DNA from 3 places in the Protofrankia symbiont of Coriaria myrtifolia genome. Region 1 is predicted to be linked to each of the others. Evidence: riboswitches for the same ligand, from Rfam matches in the RefSeq annotation. Region 1 holds a riboswitch; each other region holds the start of a gene.
What was found. Region 1 has a riboswitch for cyclic di-AMP ahead of CM1CMNOD_RS23990 (C40 family peptidase). Riboswitches for the same ligand answer to the same signal wherever they lie in the genome.

Region 1 (5,824 bases):
CACGGTGATCTACTTCCAGGTCACCGACCCGCGCGCGTCCACCTACGAGATCGCCGACGTCATCAGCGCGATCGAGCAGCTCACTGTCACGACGCTGCGCAACGTGATCGGCAGCCTGAACCTGGAGCAGACCCTGACCTCCCGCGACGAGATCAACACCAGGCTGCGCGGTGTGCTCGACGAGGCGACCGGCAGGTGGGGCATCCGGGTCAACCGGGTGGAGCTCAAGGCCATCGAGCCGCCGCCGTCGATCCAGGACTCGATGGAGAAGCAGATGCGAGCCGAGCGGGACCGCCGGGCGGCGATCCTGTCGGCGGAGGGCGTCAAGCAGAGCGAGATCCTGCGGGCCGAGGGCGAGAAACAGGCCGCGATCCTGCGGGCCGAGGGCGAACGGCAGGCGAAGATCCTCGCCGCGCAGGGCGAGGCCGAGGCCATCACCACGGTGTTCCGGGCGATCCACGCCGGCAACGCCGACCAGAAGCTGCTCGCCTATCAGTACCTGCAGACCCTGCCGCGCATCGCCGAAGGTGAGGCGAACAAGGTGTGGATCGTTCCCAGCGAGCTGACCAGGGCGTTCGGGGGCCTCGCCGCGTTCGGCGGCCGCACCGACGGACCGGACCGGACGGATGGCGGGCAGGCCCGCTGACAGCTTTCGTCTCTTTTCCCCGCTCCGTCCACGCCGACGCCAGTATGCACGTACGGTCACCATAGTGACGCCGCTGGCTGCTGCGTTCTCCTGACATGTCGGGGGCGGAAACTGGGAGCGGGGCCACAGCGGCGCCCGTACGGCCCCGACGTCCGCCAGAGATCTGTCACCGCTGGATACGATCTAGGTTGCCGAGCTGATCGCGGATGCGGTTCCCGGCCGCGGCAGATGGTCGGCTCGCCCGGTCCGGGAGCCGACAGCGGGGGCGGCCAAACCGCGTCGCGGCCCGGCGCGGCTACCGGACCGGTACGTGTGGACCCGCAAGCGCCTGCGACGGACGTTGTGGGCGTCCTATGTCGACAAAGGGATGTACATGACGCCCACCGAGCAGCCGACCATCACCGACACGGACGATCTGTGCGTCGCGACGATCCGCACCCTGTGTATGGACGCGGTGCAGGCCGCGGCCTCCGGGCACCCGGGTACCCCGATGGCCATGGCACCGGTGATCTACACGCTGTGGCAGGAGTTCCTGCGCTTCGACCCCGACGATCCCGCCTGGCCGAACCGGGACCGGTTCGTGCTGTCGGCGGGGCACGCGTCGACGTTGCTGTACGCGACGCTGCACCTGGCCGGCGTCCGGGCGGTCGACCCCACCTACGAGACCCTCGGGGGGCCAGCGGTCACCCTCGACGACATCAGACGGTTCCGCCAGCTGGACGGGAGGTGCCCCGGCCACCCGGAGTACCGCTGGACGTCGGGGGTGGAGGCGACCACCGGACCGCTGGGCACGGGCGCGGCGACGGCGGTGGGCATGGCCATCGCCGGACGCTGGCTGGCGGCGCGGTTCAACCGGCCCGGCTTCGACGTGTTCGACCACGACGTGTACGCGCTGTGCGGCGACGGCGACCTGATGGAGGGGGTCGCGGCCGAGGCGGCGTCGCTGGCCGGCCACCTGCGGCTGGCCAACCTGTGCTGGATCTACGACAACAACCACATCAGTATCGAGGGCGGCACCGACCTGGCGTTCACCGAGGACGTGGCCACCCGGTTCATCGCCTACGGCTGGAACGTCACCCGGGTCGGCGACGCCAACGACCGCACGGCCCTGGGCCGCGCCTTCGAGACGTTCCGCCGTGAACCGCACCGCCCGACCCTGGTCATCGTCGACAGCCAGATCGCCTTCGGCGCCCCGACCAAGCAGGGCACCGCCGCCGCGCACGGGGAGCCGCTGGGGGAGGAGGAGATCCGGGCGACGAAGCGGTTCTACAACTGGCCGCCGGACGCGCACTTCCTTGTCCCCGACGGGGTGTACGAGCACTTCGCCGCCGGTGTCGGGAAGCGGGGCCGGGCCGAGCGGGACAGCTGGCTGGCCCTGCTCGACCGCTACCGGGAGGCATATCCCGATCTTGCCGGCCAGCTCGACCTGATCTGGCGTGGGCAGCTGCCCGACGGCTGGGACGCCAACATCCCCGTCTTCCCCGCCGACGGCAGGGGCCTGGCCACCCGGGACTCCTCCGGGAAGGTCCTCAACGCCGTCGCCGCCCGGGTGCCCTGGCTGGTCGGCGGCTCCGCCGATCTTGCCCCGTCGACGAAGACCCGGCTGACCGTCGACGGCGCTGGGGACTTCCAGGCCGCCAGCCCGGGCGGGCGCAACCTGCACCTTGGCGTCCGCGAGCACGCGTCGGCCGCGGTGGCCAACGGGCTGTCCCTGTCCGGGCTGCGGCCGCTGTGGTCGACCTTTCTGATCTTCTCCGACTTTGCCCGCGGTGCCCTGCGGCTGTCCGCGCTGATGGAGCTGCCGGTCATCCACGTGTTCACCCATGACTCCATCGGGGTCGGGGAGGACGGGCCGACGCACCAGCCGATCGAGCAGCTCGCCTCGCTGCGGGCCGTCCCCGGCCTGCTGGTGATCCGTCCCTGTGACGCGGGCGAGGTCGTGCAGGCGTGGCGGGTGGTCATGGGCCTGCGGCAGGAGCCGGCCGCGCTCGTCCTGAGCCGGCAGGCGCTGCCGACGCTGGACCGGGCCCGCTACGCCGACGCCGCCGGGCTCGCCCGCGGCGGCTACGTGCTGGTCGACCCCGCCGACGGCGATCCCGAGGTGATCCTGATCGGTACCGGCAGCGAGGTGCACCTGGCCCTGGCCGCCCACGAGGAGCTGACCGCGCAGGGGGTGCGCGCCCGGGTGGTCAGCCTGCCGTCCTGGGAGCTGTTCGAGCGGCAGCCCGCGCAGTACCGCGACCAGGTGCTCCCACCGGCGGTCCGCGCGCGGGTCGTGGTCGAGCAGGCGGCCACGCTCGGCTGGGAACGGTACGCCGGCCCGGACGGGGTGATCATCGGTATGCGGACCTTCGGCGCGTCCGCCCCGCTGCGGGCGTTGCAGACCAAGTTCGGTTTCACCCCGCAGGCGGTGGTCAGTGCCGCCAGGCAGAGCCTGGCCGCCGTCAGCGCTGTTGGTGACCCGGCGTAGACCGCGAGGATCCGGATCCGAAGATTTCGGTCACGATGTCGACGGCCGGCTGGTTCCCGGGGGAGTCCGCGGGAGCCGGTCGGCCGACGGCCCGTTCCGGTGTTTCCGCGATCGTTCCCTGCCGATCGTTGTCGGTTGTTGTCGGTTGTTTTGCGCTCCGGGTGTCGGCTTGACCTGGCTGTGCGCACCTGAGACGGTGAACAGGCCCCATGGTCGTGCGAGCGGTCCTGGGGTTTGGTTGTGCACAGGTTCGTCTGGTGTGCAGGTGACTGGGTACAGAGCTGGTTGGCACAGAGGTTGTACAGGGGCAGACGTGGTGGGTACCGGTAGGATTCTGCGTTTCGACGGGGTTCGTGGCTACGGTTTCATAGCGCCTGACGCTGGCGGCGACGATATTTTCATGCACGCAAACGATCTTCAAGATGAGAAGCATCTGTTCCAGCCCGGAACGCTGGTGGAGTTCGAGGCGGAGGAAAGCGACAGGGGCCCGAAGGCGTCGGTCGTCCGCCTGGCCCGTCGGGCCCAGGCCCGTCCGGCGCCAGCGAGTCCCCTGGCTTCCCCGAGCATGGCCAACGGGCGTTCGGACGCCGATGACGACGACATGTGCGACGTCCTCACCGTCGGGGAGTTCCGACACCTGCTGACCGAGACGCTCATCGAGTCGGTGCCGACCCTGACCGGCGGCCAGATAAGCCAGATACGGCAGCGGCTGACCAGCCTCGCGCAGGCGCGTGGCTGGGTCGAGTCCCAATAACCGGCCCGCTCAGGCCCCTACCGGCCCGGCCCGGAATCTGTCGACCCGCGCCGGTGCCCGGGCGCGTCGTTGCTGCCCGGACGCTGCGCCGGCCACACGGCTGGCCACGCTGCGCTGGCCGTACCACTGACCACACCATGCGCACGGCCGGATCTGTGACGTTGCTCCGGCTGGTCGATTCGCCTACCTGCGGGCGATCCGCCTGCCCGGCTGCGAAACACAGAAACACAACAGCGGAAAAAATGTTGCTGCCGGTCCGCGTTGACTGTTGCACGATACGCACCGGTTATCCGTGGAAGCGGTGTGTAGCGCCGTCACGCTGTGGCCAGCTTGTACCGTCTCGGCGGTCATCCTGAGACAGCACGCGTAAATGATACGCACAGTGAGTGCTGTACGTCGACATGCCGAGAAAACCGCCGCTTGCGACTACCGAAAGTAGTTCGCTACGTTGGCCGGGTTCTCAACGGCACCGGACCGCACGCCGAGTTCTGTCCACGGTCCGGTGTCTTCCGACTAGCGATCGCCAGGACAGAAGCGGGGGACCCACCTTTCCGCCGGACGTCGCCACCACGGTGGCCGTCCTTGGGGTGAAGTCGGCCGCGTGTATCCGCGCGTCGACCGGGCTTCCCGGCCCGAACCCGACAGCTAACCTCGCAGGCGTATGGGAAGGATCAGCGTTGCCTGCACATCAGGTGAATTCAGGTCCGGCTGCCGTACATCGTTCCAATTCCAATTCCAATTCCAATCCCGGCCCCAGGCGCGGTCGTCATCGCGCGCCCACGACCCGCTCCACCCTCGGCCGGATATCGGCGCGTACCGCGGTCGCCGCCGCGGCCACCGGCACTGTCGCCCTCTCCGGGCTGGCCTCGCCGGCCCTGGCGAACGACCGGGGCCTGGACACGGGCGGGACGGGCCGGACCGACGCCGCCACGACCAGTACGACCACCGCGACCAGCACGAACGCTGCCCGGTCAGCCGCCTTTACGATCACCCCGGCCGCCACCACGGGCACGGGCACGCTGGCGGCGCAACCGGTGAGTTTCTCGACGTCCTCCGCCAGCGGCTTCGGGGCGAAGCTCGTCTATCTGGCGTCGAAGCAGGCCGGCAAGCCGTACGTGTGGGGTGCCGAGGGGCCGCGGGCGTTCGACTGCTCCGGCCTCGTCCGGTACATCTACAAGCAGCTTGGCCGCAGCGTCCCGCGGACAGCCAACGCGCAGTACAACGCCTCCCAGAAGCTGTCGAAGAACGCCCGGCAGCCCGGTGACCTCATTTTCTTCGGCCGGCCGGGAGGCATCCACCATGTGGGTGTCTACGCCGGGAACGGGATGATGTGGGCCTCCCCGCACACCGGGGCCGTGGTCCGGCTCCAGAAGGTCTACACCAGTAACTATCTGGTCGGCCGTATCAGGTGACCGACCGCCCGGGCCGGGCTGGCGGCCACGGGGTGTCCAGGAGCCCCGGGCGGACAGCGCGGGAAACCACGGGTGGACGCCACGAAAATTTCTCCCGGTTGTTGCCGGACAGATTTTCTCGGAACACCGTCGGATTCTTTTGGCTCCCGTTCCGGGTGTTCAAAAAACGCCTGTAGAAACGCATTGAATTGCCTTTTTGGCGCTCTGGGGGCGACACCGGAGCCTCCTGAAGCAATGTGGTGAACGGCCTGTTCGGCGACCCGAATGACGTTTTCCCAGCGGCTGGTAGAGAACTCGGGAAATATAGTTCTCGAGCCGGCCCTAGAGAGTACTGTGCCGGCATTTCCGGCAACGGGCGATCCTTTCGACGATATTTTAGGTGAGAGTCTGATTATGGCCAGGGGAAGGCACAGAAAACCCGGTCGGTGCAACGGCGCCGCATTAGCGGGCACCGTCGGGCTCATCGGGACGACGGCTGGAATGATGCTGACCGCGGCTCCGGCCAGCGCGGCCGGGACGTCCGGGTCCGCCGTCGTCACCGA
Region 2 (5,824 bases), on a different contig from region 1:
GTTCCAGCGTCATCGCCGGCTGCACCGGAGTGATCGCGCGCTGTATCGGGCTGCTGGGAGCGGAGGCGGCGGTGCTGCTGGACGACGACGGTGCCGGGCCGTTGCGGGTCAGACCCAGCTGGGCCGAGCAGGACGGCCATGGGGAGCAGCCGCGGGCGTTGTAGAGCTTGTAGGCGGCCTCGTCCTGGAGCGCCGGCGGTGCGTCGCTGGGCAGACCGGAGTAGCCCAGGCTGTGCCAGGTCTTGGCGTCGAACTGGTAGGCGCCATAGTAGCCGTTGCCGGTGTTGATCCGGTAGTTGCCACCGGACTCGCACTGGCGGAGTTTGGCGAAGTCGTCAGAGGTCGCCGCACTCGCGGGTGCGGCCGTGACGGCCAGGCCGCTGCTCACGAGTGCCGTTACGGCACCGGTGGTACGCAGAACCTTCATGACGGTGGAGGGAGGTTGCGGGGCGCGGTGCCTGCCACCAGACGGCATGTGGGTCGGTCCTTCCCGTCGCCTACGAGGTGAGCTGTCGGGTGCGGGCGGGAATCAAGCCCGGCCGGCGGCGCCGAGGGACGCTGCCGGCTTTACCCCAAGGACTCCGTGAGAGGACGTCCGGATGGTGGTTCCCCCGATCCTGTCCTTGTGGCTCCGCGGTAGCTCGGGCCGTACCGAACGGGGACAGGACTCGGCGTCCGTCCGGGCGGCCTCACCGATCCGGCGAGTGGGAGAACTCTAGCGAGTCTGGTTCTATCGAAGCAAATCGGGGTGTCGGATGAACTACACCCACGTGACCGTTATCACCCGAATGGGCTAGGCACCGTGAATGTGTCACCGTACCTGACGGTGTGACTCCGCTTCGCTGCGGGGTCACCTTCTCCGGATTCTGTGACTTATGGTGACGGGTAAAGCTTCTTGCGTATCGATAATGTGCTTGTTGTCACTTCTGGAGCACGCCGGGGAGCAGGATCGTCCGGGTCGGTTCCCGACCCCGCCGGATCGGCTCCCAGGCCGGCCGGATCCGGGGTTCTCCCGGATGCGGCCGGAGGCCTGACACGAGAAGAGATCATGGCTGTGCTGTCCGTGGTGCTCCAGCCCGATCCGTCGGATGTCCAGCCACGGGTGAGCCGCCTGTTTTCGGGCCGTGCGGGCCGCCGGTGGGCGGTGCTGGCCGCCGAGGGGCGTTCGACTGCCGGGTTGTTCAGTCGGCTGTTCAGTCGGTTGTTCAGCCGAAGGTGGCGGCCCTGGTCCGTGGGCCGCAGATGCCGTCCTCCTGCAGGCCCCGCGAGCCCTGCAAGAGGACGGCGGCGAAGGCGGACTGGGGGCCGTAGCGGCCGTCGATCTTGATCCGGTAGCCGAGCCTGTTCATCTGGCGCTGCCAGGCTCGTACGTCCGAGCGCACCTGGTAGATCAGCCCGGTGGTGAACAGCGTGTTGTCCGCGAGACGCTGCGCGCTCTGACTCACCACCCAGCGCTGGGTCCCGGTCGACCCACCCGCGCTCACCGAGCCGCTGCCGGACGAACTGGCCCCGGACGAACTGGCGCCTGCCGCCAGCTGGTCGGCGCCCATCCCCTGGCCGCAGACCGGCCACTGGCCGAAGCCGGACCGGTTGGCCAGTCTCAGCGCGGCCTCGTCCTGGGTGGCGGGCGAGGCGCTGCTGGGCAGCCCGGTGTAGCCGAGGCTCTGCCAGGTGCTCAGCGAGAACTGGTAGGCACCGTAGTAACCGTTGCCGGTACTGGTGCTGTAGTTCCCTCCGGATTCGCACTGGCGTAGCTGCGCCCAGGTGGTGGCGGCGCTGGCGGGTTGTGACATCACGATGCTTCCGCTGACCGCCGCGGCCAGGGCGGGAGCGACCACCAGCGCCCGAGCGCCCAGCCGGGTTCGGCCGGTTTCGTGATGTCGATTTCGGGAACGTGCACTGGACATATTGGTTTATGCCCTTCCCCACGCCTGCGAAGTGAGCTGTCGGGTTCGGGCTGGGACTGCCCGGCCGCATTTGCGGCTTCACCCCGAGGACGCCCGATATCGGCGCCCAGAAGTGGGTCCCCCGTTCCTGCCACAAGTTTGGGTTTTCGTCGGACGAGGGCAGGATTCGGCGTGCCGCCCGACGTGTGTTCGCTGTATCGCGAGCACGGCGCAGACCATAACAACAATTGCTGGGCGCCGAACAAGCGGGGAATCCGCTTCGTGAGGATGCGCACATCGGGCCGACAGCTCTTGCCGGGGCTCGGGAGCGGATGGTAGCGCGCGGGTGCGCGCGCTTATTGCTTTCATCGTACTTTTATTGCCGGGAAAACTCGGTATCCCGTCGTGGCGGTGACGATCGGAACCGGATTATCCGGGTAGGAACCCGTGTGCGAGCCGGCGGTCCGCGTGCTCCGGGCCAAAGGCCGGGCCCGGCCGGCCGGGCGCACGCGGCGCGGAACACCGTTGATTTCGCCGAAGACGCATAGAACGGCAGGACGGTGTGTACCGTACCCGTGATCCGACGATGGTGCGACCTTTCCGGAACCCGCGCCATATGCGGAATGACCGCTGACGGGTGACGGCTGGCGGTCACCCGATGCCCGGGGACTGACGCCCACACGCGAACGCTCGCCAGCCGGACGACGAAGCCCGGTCTGGCGAGCGTGTTGTGGAGCCGTCCCGTCCGAGCGGGGTCAGTTGGCGAGGGAGCGTCCCGCGGAACGCAGGTCCTCACACGCCTTCACGACGCGGGCGGCCATGCCGACTTCGGCCGCCTTGCCGTAGCTGCGCGGATCGTAGTGCTTCTTCACGCCGACCTCGCCGTCCACCTTCAGGACACCGTCGTAGTTCCGGAAGACGTGATCGACGACCGGCCGGGTGAACGCGTACTGGGTGTCGGTGTCCACATTCATCTTGATCACGCCGTAATCGACCGCTTCACGGATCTCGGACAGGTCGGAACCGCTCCCACCGTGGAAGACCAGGTCGAGGGGTTTGGCGTCGGCTGGCAGCCCGAGCTTCTGCGCGACATACTGCTGCCCATCACGCAGGATGCTCGGACGGAGTTTCACATTGCCCGGCTTGTATACCCCGTGCACGTTTCCGAAGGTTGCCGCGACCAGGTAGCGGCCCCGTTCCCCGGCGCCGAGGACCTCGACAGTCCGCCACATGTCCTCGGGCGTGCTGTACAGTTTCTCGTCGATCGCGCCGACGATGCCGTCCTCCTCGCCGCCGACGACACCGATCTCCACCTCCAGGACGATTTTCGCCTGGGCCGTGTCCGCCAGCAGCGCGTCGGCGATTTTGAGGTTCTCCTCGATCTCGACCGCGGAGCCGTCCCACATGTGGGACTGGAACAGCGGCTCGCGGCCCTCCCTGAGCACTCGCTCCTTGGAGATCGCGACCAGCGGGCGCAGGTAGGTGTCGAGCTTGCCGGCAGGACAGTGGTCGGTGTGCAGCGCGATGTTGACCGGATACGCCTTGGCGACATGGTGGGCGAACTCGGCCAGGGCCTGCGCGCCGAGCACCATGTTCTTCACCCTGGTACCGGAGAGAAATTCGGCCCCGCCGGTGGAAATCTGTACGATACCGTCGCTCCCGGCGTCCGCGAAGCCCTTCAGCGCGGCATTCAGGGTTTCACTCGACGTGACGTTGATCGCGGGGTAGGCGAATGCCTCCGTCTTGGCCCGGTCGAGCATCTGGGCGTAGATATCTGGGGTGGCAATGGGCATCGGTCTGGCTCCTGTGGACAGTCGGGGCGCGGCGTGCCCGGTTCGGTGATATTTTACCGATTCGGACGTGTGCCGTGCCGGGAAGTTGCGCGAAGGGTATGACGAACACTCCCCGTCCGGTAGGACGGCCGCAACGGGTGAGTACGGATGGTCTGCCGGGCTTGGTGCACCATGCCGTCGTCCTCACTCTCGGCCTCGTCGAGAGTGGTGTCATCCGTTGGTTTTCGGCTACCCGGTGGCATCGTCCCGCTCGCCGCCGGGGTTGCCCGCGGTCGGCCCGGGCGCGGGCGCGTCGCTCACCGCGCGGGAGCGCATCCAGCAGATCCTCGATCGCGTGGATCTCGTGGCTGCGGCCCGCGTCGACCCGTGCCCGGCAGACACACCCTGGCGGCCGGGGTATCGTCGATCGCGATTTCCGGTGCCATGCCTGGTTATGTTACCGGGAAGCACCCGGCCGCGCCCCGTGCGAATGCGTCGAGAGCCGTCCGTACGACCTGGGCGGTGCCTTCTATCAGCACTTTGGTACTCCGGCCCGTGGCCGTGGCCCGGTTTGTTCCCGACCACGGGCCTTATGCCCCGCCATGCCCTACCGGGATGCCCCGCCACGTGTACCCGCCACATGTCCCTGTCGCGATGCCCTGCCGCATTGCTCCCGCCGTGCCCGAAACGCGCTCCCCGTCGCGGCTGGGCGCGTGACGCGACCGAACCGTCCGGTGTCGCCCGCCGGAGCGGGCGAAGAGATGGCCGTCGGGCCGTTCACCGGCGCGGCGGTGGGCGCGCGCCCAGCCCCCGATGGCCCGTTCTGCCTGCTATTCGCTATTGTGAGCGCCGGCTGGACGACCGACGGCGACACGATAGTGATCTTGGTGGCCGATGGTTCGGTCCGGTAGGCCCGGATCCATGGGCCGGCGGAGGGGGACACGCGCGGGGGGCCGACCGGACGGAAGGTTCCATGGATCGACATCGCGGGTACGACCGTGCTCGCCGGAGGTGGCCTGCTGTTGTACCGGCGGTCGTCCTCGGCGTTCTCGGAACAGCCGTGCTGCTCCTGACACGATTCGCCGCGCCAGCCGGTACGGACGGGTCGGTCGTCGTTGCCCCGGCACTGGCGTCGTCGACGGCCGTGCTCGCGCTCGCCGCCCGGTCGACGGCGCAGCCGACAACCGACCGCGGCACCGTCAGCGGCATCGTGCGGCTGCGCGCCACCGCTTCCGCGGACACCCGGACCTGGGTGGCGTTCGTCCTGCGAGGGCCCACGACGAACGTTCAGATGGCGCCCACAGCCCCGTACGAGGCCACCGTGGACACCCGGCTGCTGCCCGACGGCGCCTACACACTGGCCGAGATCGTGTTCCATCCGTCCCGGACCCCCTCGATACGCGCGAGCCAGCTACGGATCGTCAACACGCCGCCGCGGCTGACCGCCACCCAGGTGCCCGCCCAGCCGCAGCCCACGGCCGACCTGCCGGCCGTCCCGGCCCCGGTGACGCCGGCGACCCCGGCCACGCCACCACCGGCGACATCGGCCGCGCCGGCCCTGGTGGCACGGGTATCGTCCCCGGCACTCCCGGTCACGCCGGTGACGAGTGCGCCGTCCGACCGGCTTCTGGGCGAGGTGTCCGAAGTGATCGCGCTCACGAACGCCGAGCGGGCGAGAGTGGGCTGCGCGGCGCTCACGACGGATCGCCGGCTGATCACGGCCGCGCAGGCGCACAGCGCTGACATGTCCGCCCACGACTACTTCAGCCACGACAGCCTGGACGGCCGGACGCCCTTCCAGCGCATAACGAAGGCCGGGTACGAGTTCTCCGCCGCGGCGGAGAACATCGCCGCGGGCCAGCGCACACCCGCGGAAGTGGTGCGGGGCTGGATGAACAGCGCCGGGCACCGCGCGAACATCCTGAACTGTTCGTTGAAGCAGATCGGTGTGGGCTATGCCACCGGAGGCCGCTACGGCACCTACTGGACGCAGGATTTCGGGACGCCGTAGGCCGTGCCTGACAGGTCCTGGCCGGTGCCTGACGGGTGCTGGCCGTGTCCGACGGGTGTTGGCCGATCTGGTCCGTCCGGATGCGCTCGGGGTGCTCCAGCGGTTGTCGCGCTCCGCTCCCGGACGGTCGTGCTCGTGGCATCCAGGCGTGGGCC
Region 3 (5,824 bases), on a different contig from region 1:
GTGGCCGCTATGGTCGTCGGCGGGCCGGTCGCATGGATGGTGTCCGCAGCTGCGCTCGTGCTCCTGACCGATGCCTTGGCCCGGTATGCCAACGGCCAGGCATCCCGATGGGACGTCGGCTTCGCCCTGCTCGGCTGTATCCCCGGTAGTCGAGGTCTCAGCACCGCCGGTCTTGGCCGTGGTGCCGGCCAGGTCCAGCGTGGAGGAGGTGTCGCCGCTGGTGTCCTGCGCGCCGCTGTGGTTCATACCCACCGGGTGCTCAATGCCTGCGAAGCGCATCTTGCCGTCATGGCTGCCAACCTGCGCGCTGCCCGTCAGGGTTTCGCCATGACCGTGACTCCTGACGGCCGGATGCTCATGGTCGGCAGCGACGCCCTTCGTGACACCTCGAAAGCCGCTGGCCGCGGGCTGACGGCATCCGAACAGCGGGCCGTCAGATCGCTTCAGCGGCAGATCGAAGAACATCGGGCTAAACTGGAAGCGTACCGGGCCGATCCTGACGTATTCGATGACCAAGGTATTCTTGAGTGTGCGCCGATACCGATGATTCGGCAACGAATCATCGGTGGACGTATACGCCATCTGGAACAGGAGATCCCAGCTTTTCGGAAGCAGATTTTCAAAATTCTTAGGGGCGGTGGCCAGTGAGTGAGCACGTGTCCGTCCCGCTTGAGACGCTCACCGCCGCGTTCGCTCTTCTGATCGAACATCTGCGACAGGAAGCGGGGACGGAGGTGTCTCTCGACAAAGATTACTTCTGGTCGATTCCGCGGGAGCTGCTCTACGATGTCTACGCGCAGCCAACGGATCTGACTGTCGGACAGCTCAGTGAGTCGTTGGCCGATCTACAGTCGGCGTTGGCCGATCCGTCGAAAGTCACGACGTACGGCCTGGTATGGCTTGCCGACCTGCTGAAAGCCATCGGCCTGGATATCGTCAGATGACTGTCGGAGGCTGTCCGCGGACAAGCGTAGGTGGTTTCCGTCGTTTCGGTAGCGGTTTCCACCTACGCTTGCCGCGGGTGTAGGTGGTTTCCGCTGGGGGGATGGCGGTTTTCACCTACGGGTGGGTCAGGCTCCGGTGGTGGAGCCGGGTCTGACGATCATTAGGATGGTGACGGTCACCCAGAGCAGGTTGAAGGCGCCGGTGAGCATTGCCAGGCGTGCGCCGGCCCGCGCGTCGAGGGCAGCGGTGGCGTCGGCGCTCGCTGTGGCCTGCGCGGCGGCGTCGACGGCATGGAGGGCGTCGCGCTGGCCAGGCAGGACGAGCAGAGCCAGGACGATGGCCGCGCCCGCGGTGAGGATGATCGAGGCGATCACCCAGGCGTTGCCCGTGACACTCATTTCACCCGCGGTGGCGAACCCGAGAGCGGGTACGGCGACACCGACGAGGGCGTAGACCGAGCAGATGCGGTACAGGATGCGCAGGGATGCGACAGCGGCCGGATCGCCGGGGTTGGCCTGGGAGTGACGCAGGGCCGGAGGGAACATGCTGGCGGCGACGGCGACCGGGCCGATGGTGAGGACAGCGGCCAGAACGTGCAGGATCAGGAAGAATTTCGTCACGGTGACAATCCTCGCCTCCGACGCCGCGGCGTCGGCCAGTGACCTTCAGGGTGTGGGCTACCGGGCTGGCCCGCTGGCCTCGCCTCCACCAGCCGCGCTCGTCCCGGTCGAAGCCAGCAGACGCGCGCTCCGCTGATGCCGTTGCGGTGTCGTAGGCGGCGCGGGCGTGGGCGTTGTGAGGACCACAGCGGGGCCACAGCCGAAATGGCGAAGCTGACCGGTAGCCGGAGGCACACTCACTTTATGTAAATCGTCCGCGCTCCCCGCACCTGGGCGCCAGCTTCACGATCACGACTGGACGCCTGGGACGCGGGCGGGCTTCTTGGCCGCGCACCCTCCGAGGTACCCGTGCGGCCGACGGCTGGTGGCCATCTGCGAGCGATGTACCGCATGGTCACGTAGGCGGCCGTGGAGTTACTGAAAGTAATCAGTCTCACCGCCTCCGGCGATACCGGGCCTACTGGTGATCATATATGAGCGAAAGCAGGATCCGATGCGTGTCGGGATATACCTGGACGATCAGGGGCGGTCACTGGACGCGGTCGTGGCGGCGGCCCGTGACGGGGCAAAGGCCGGCTTCGCCAGCGCCTGGATGACCCAGTTCGGCGGGTGGGACGCGCTCACCGCGCTGGCGGTCGTGGGCCGGGAGGCACCCGGTATCGAGGTCGGGACAGCGGTGGTGCCGACCTATCCCCGCCATCCGCTGGTGCTCGCCAGCCAGGCGCTGACGGTGCAGGCGGCCGTGGGCAACCGGCTCACCCTGGGCATCGGGGTGAGCCATCGGCCCATCGTCGAGGGCCAGTTCGGCTACTCGTTCGACCGGCCCGTGGCGTACCTGCGGGAGTACCTGTCCGTGCTGGTCCCGCTGCTGCACGGGGAGAGCGTCACCCACCAGGGCGCGTCCCTCACCGCCGTCGGCGCCGTTGACGTGCCGGGCGGCAAGCCGCCGTCGCTGCTGATCGGCGCGCTCGGCCCCGCGATGCTACGGACCGCCGGTGAGCTCGCCGACGGCACGGTCACGACCTGGACGGGCCCGGCGACCCTCGCCGACCACATCGTGCCGACGATCACCCGGGCCGCCAGCGCCGCGGGACGGCCGGATCCCCGGGTGGTGGCGCTCAGCTTCGTCTGTGTGACCGCGGACGCCGACGCGCGCCGGGAGTGGGTCGCGCAACGGTTCGCCATGGTCGGCCAGCTGCCCAGCTACCGGGCCGTCCTCGACCGGTAGGGTGTGGACGGCCCGGGGGAGACGGTCATCCTCGGTGACGAGGCGTCTGTCGAACGGCAGATTCGGCGACTGGCGAGCGCCGGTGTCACCGAACTGGTGGCGCAGCCGATCGGTTCGGCACGGGAGCAGGCGACAGCGACCGACCTGCTCGTCGCGCTCAATACGCCGCCCGCCGGCTGACCTGGCGGGGGCGAGCCGGCCGGCAGGCGGAGCCGAGAACTGGCACCCCGCTGGCTCTCCCGTCCGGTGGAACGCCGATCCTCCGCGCCGCACGCGAATGCCGCACGCGAATACAGTCGTAACGGCTGGGTGCGGGGGTGGGCGGACGGAGTCGGTTGTCGCTGCCGGAAGGAGTTGCCGCAAAGGTGAGTGGGTTGTTGGAGGACGGGGAGGCACAGCCGGTTCTCACCCGGGAGCTGAGACTCGCGGCATATGTGGTCTGCATCCGGGACGGTAAAGTGCTGCTCGCGCGCTTCGCTGGCGCGGGTCAGACGTTCTGGACGCTGCCCGGCGGCGGGCTCGATCACGGGGAGGATCCGCTTGCCGCGGCGATCCGCGAGGTCGAGGAGGAAACCGGATACGACGTCGTGATCGAATCCCTGCTCGGTCTGGACTCGATACGTCGGAACTTTCAGCGTGCGGTGGGTGTCGAAGCCGACCAGCAGACCCTGCGGGTCATTTACGCCGCCCGGGTGGTGGCCGGTGAGCTTCGCTACGAGGTGGGCGGTTCGACCGACCAGGCCGCATGGGTCGATCTTGAACGGGTCCATGCTCTCGAGCGGATCGATCTGGTCGACATAGGGCTGGAGCTCGAACGCCGCCGTCCACCGCTTGGCCGGGTGGACCGGGACCGCTTCCGGCTCTGAATCCGGCCAGGAGTCACAGCCGGGCGCCCGGTGGAGATCCGACCGAAGTCCGATCTCCACCGGGATGACGCCGGCTCCCCGGGACGAACCGAATGGTTACCGGGACACGGGCCGCCCGGGTCTACCGGATCAGTGAAGCCGGTCCGGTGGGAGGCTCGAGCATGAAAACGGAAACAGAAATGGAAAGAGCAAAGAGCACGGAAGGAACGCGGCCGTGCCGTCGGTGGACGGTCAGCCGATCTTTCCGGACCAGCAGTGCTTGGACGCGTACCACGGTCCGGTGCCCTGCTGCGAGTAGAGGATGCGAGCGCGTTTCCACTGCTCCTCGGGGCTGGCCTGCTGCGGCAGACCGGACCCGCCGACACCTCGCCAGGTGGGTGGCAGGAACTGGAACAGCCCACCGGCGCCGATCTCGTTGACGACGCGCGGATCGCCACCGGATTCACACTGTGCGATGGCGGAGAGCACCCGGTCCGCGGCCGGTGCCGCGTTTGCCGGCTGGGACACCGCGACGCTGCCGCCGATGGCTGCGACAACAGCCGGAACGGCGATCATCGCGCGGGTGCGGGTCCTGATTCCCACGCGGTTGCGCCGCCTGCTGCGCCTGGTCGCGCCGTCACGCGTATGTCCGTCACGAGTACGTGTCTGGGACATGATGATGTCCTTCCCCACGCCTGCGAGGTGAGCTGTCGGGTTCGGGCTGGGACTGCCCGGCCGCGTTCCGCGGCTTCACCCCAAGGACGTCCGATGAGCGACGCCCGCAAAAATTGGTTCCCCCGCTCCTGCCATTGGTTTGACTTCCGTCGGCCGGGGCAGGATTCGGCGTGTCGCCCGACGGGTGCCTTCTTCGCGAAGGCACGGCGCAGACCATACGCACGGGTCCGACCTGGAAAGCAAGAGGGGACGGACGGCCGTGAAGATGAGCACACCGTATTTCTGATGTTGATTGTCGCCCCGGTCGTCGGGTAACGCGCGCGCCCGCGCGCTCATTATCTGGATGGGCATGTGAGGCCGGCGAAGCGTGGCGATATCGCCACGCTTCGGGTCGAGTGTTCCTGCGCGCGGCGTGGATGGCCGGGCCGAATTCGTGACCGCCGGCACCGCCGTCGCGGAAATGTTCACTGAAATGTTCATGGAAATGCCCGTCGGAAGTTCCCCGAAAATGGCCGGGGAAAGCGGTCGAGGCGATCGTGGAAGGCCGTGGCAGTGGCCGGAGGGGTGCTCTTCGACGCAGCCGTCGCATGGCCGGAAGCGCCTGCGTGGAGAAAGCGCTGGCCGGGGGCTGGCGGCGGTGTGGAAGGCGTGTATCGTGTTCGCCTTGCTCGCGCCGCGATCTTCCGGCGGCCTGCCTGCCTGTGACCTTCCCGAGGCGACGCGATGCCGGCCGGGTGCCGCGACGCCAGGCGCCGTGACGCGACGCCGGGTGCCGTGGCACGGGCACCATGACCCGGAGGACTGGGACATTGACGGGTCATGGTGGGAGGAACTGACCACACAGCCGTGTCGACGGGCGCGTGCGGCCGGCTGATTTGCGAGGCTGACCGGCATGATGACGCTGGCGGCGTGCGCGATGCTCTCGATGCTGGTCTGGCTGGTCCTCTCGACCGGACACGGAATGTTCTGGCGGACCGGCACCCGGCTCGACGCCGCCGACACCGGCGCGACCGAGCCACCTGGCGGCTGGCCCGCGATCACCGTGATCGTGCCGGCCCGGGACGAGGCCGAGATGCTGCCGCACACCCTGCCGGCCCTGCTCGGGCAGGATTACCCGGGGCAGCTGCGAGTCCTGCTGGTCGACGACTCCAGCGACGACGGTACCGGCGAGGTCGCCCGCGTCATCGGCCGGGTCGCGGGTGCCGGTGACAGGCTGACGGTCGTCGACGGCCAGCCGCGCCCGGCTGGCTGGGCGGGCAAGGTGTGGGCCATGGAGCAGGGTGTGCGCGCGGCCGGGCCCGACGCGCGGTGGCTGCTGTTCACCGACGCCGACATCGCTCACGGCCCGCACTCGGTGACCCGGCTGGTCCGCCACGCCACCGGTCGCGGGCTCGACCTCACGTCGCTGATGGCTGTGCTGCGCACGAGCAACCGCTGGGAGCGGCTCGTCATCCCGGCGTTCGTCTACTTCTTCGCCCAGCTCTACCCGTTCCGCCGGGCCAACCGGCCGA

Region 2: another riboswitch for cyclic di-AMP. It lies ahead of CM1CMNOD_RS02615 (transglycosylase family protein); the one in region 1 lies ahead of CM1CMNOD_RS23990 (C40 family peptidase).
Region 3: another riboswitch for cyclic di-AMP. It lies ahead of CM1CMNOD_RS10280 (transglycosylase family protein); the one in region 1 lies ahead of CM1CMNOD_RS23990 (C40 family peptidase).

What each region holds. Positions count from the first base shown of each region.
Region 1 covers NZ_CAAAFS010000196.1:7,045-12,868, reverse strand. The annotation lists gene CM1CMNOD_RS11090 (SPFH domain-containing protein) at 1-646, shown strand, start outside; gene tkt (transketolase) at 1,014-3,116, shown strand; gene CM1CMNOD_RS11080 (cold-shock protein) at 3,430-3,870, shown strand; cyclic di-AMP (ydaO/yuaA leader) riboswitch at 4,382-4,544, shown strand; gene CM1CMNOD_RS23990 (C40 family peptidase) at 4,548-5,282, shown strand; gene CM1CMNOD_RS11070 (peptidoglycan-binding protein) at 5,676-5,824, shown strand, end outside.
Region 2 covers NZ_CAAAFS010000050.1:9,179-15,002, forward strand. The annotation lists gene CM1CMNOD_RS02610 (transglycosylase family protein) at 1-475, opposite strand, end outside; cyclic di-AMP (ydaO/yuaA leader) riboswitch at 481-646, opposite strand; gene CM1CMNOD_RS02615 (transglycosylase family protein) at 1,206-1,907, opposite strand; cyclic di-AMP (ydaO/yuaA leader) riboswitch at 1,914-2,062, opposite strand; gene fbaA (class II fructose-bisphosphate aldolase) at 2,642-3,679, opposite strand; gene CM1CMNOD_RS22770 (CAP domain-containing protein) at 4,719-5,669, shown strand.
Region 3 covers NZ_CAAAFS010000181.1:10,964-16,787, forward strand. The annotation lists gene CM1CMNOD_RS10255 (hypothetical protein) at 1-648, shown strand, start outside; gene CM1CMNOD_RS10260 (hypothetical protein) at 645-944, shown strand; gene CM1CMNOD_RS10265 (membrane protein) at 1,071-1,565, opposite strand; gene CM1CMNOD_RS23605 (hypothetical protein) at 1,567-1,701, shown strand; gene CM1CMNOD_RS10270 (TIGR03564 family F420-dependent LLM class oxidoreductase) at 2,059-2,793, shown strand; gene CM1CMNOD_RS23025 (hypothetical protein) at 2,797-2,973, shown strand; gene CM1CMNOD_RS10275 (NUDIX hydrolase) at 3,159-3,659, shown strand; gene CM1CMNOD_RS10280 (transglycosylase family protein) at 3,891-4,313, opposite strand; cyclic di-AMP (ydaO/yuaA leader) riboswitch at 4,316-4,494, opposite strand; gene CM1CMNOD_RS10285 (glycosyltransferase) at 5,206-5,824, shown strand, end outside.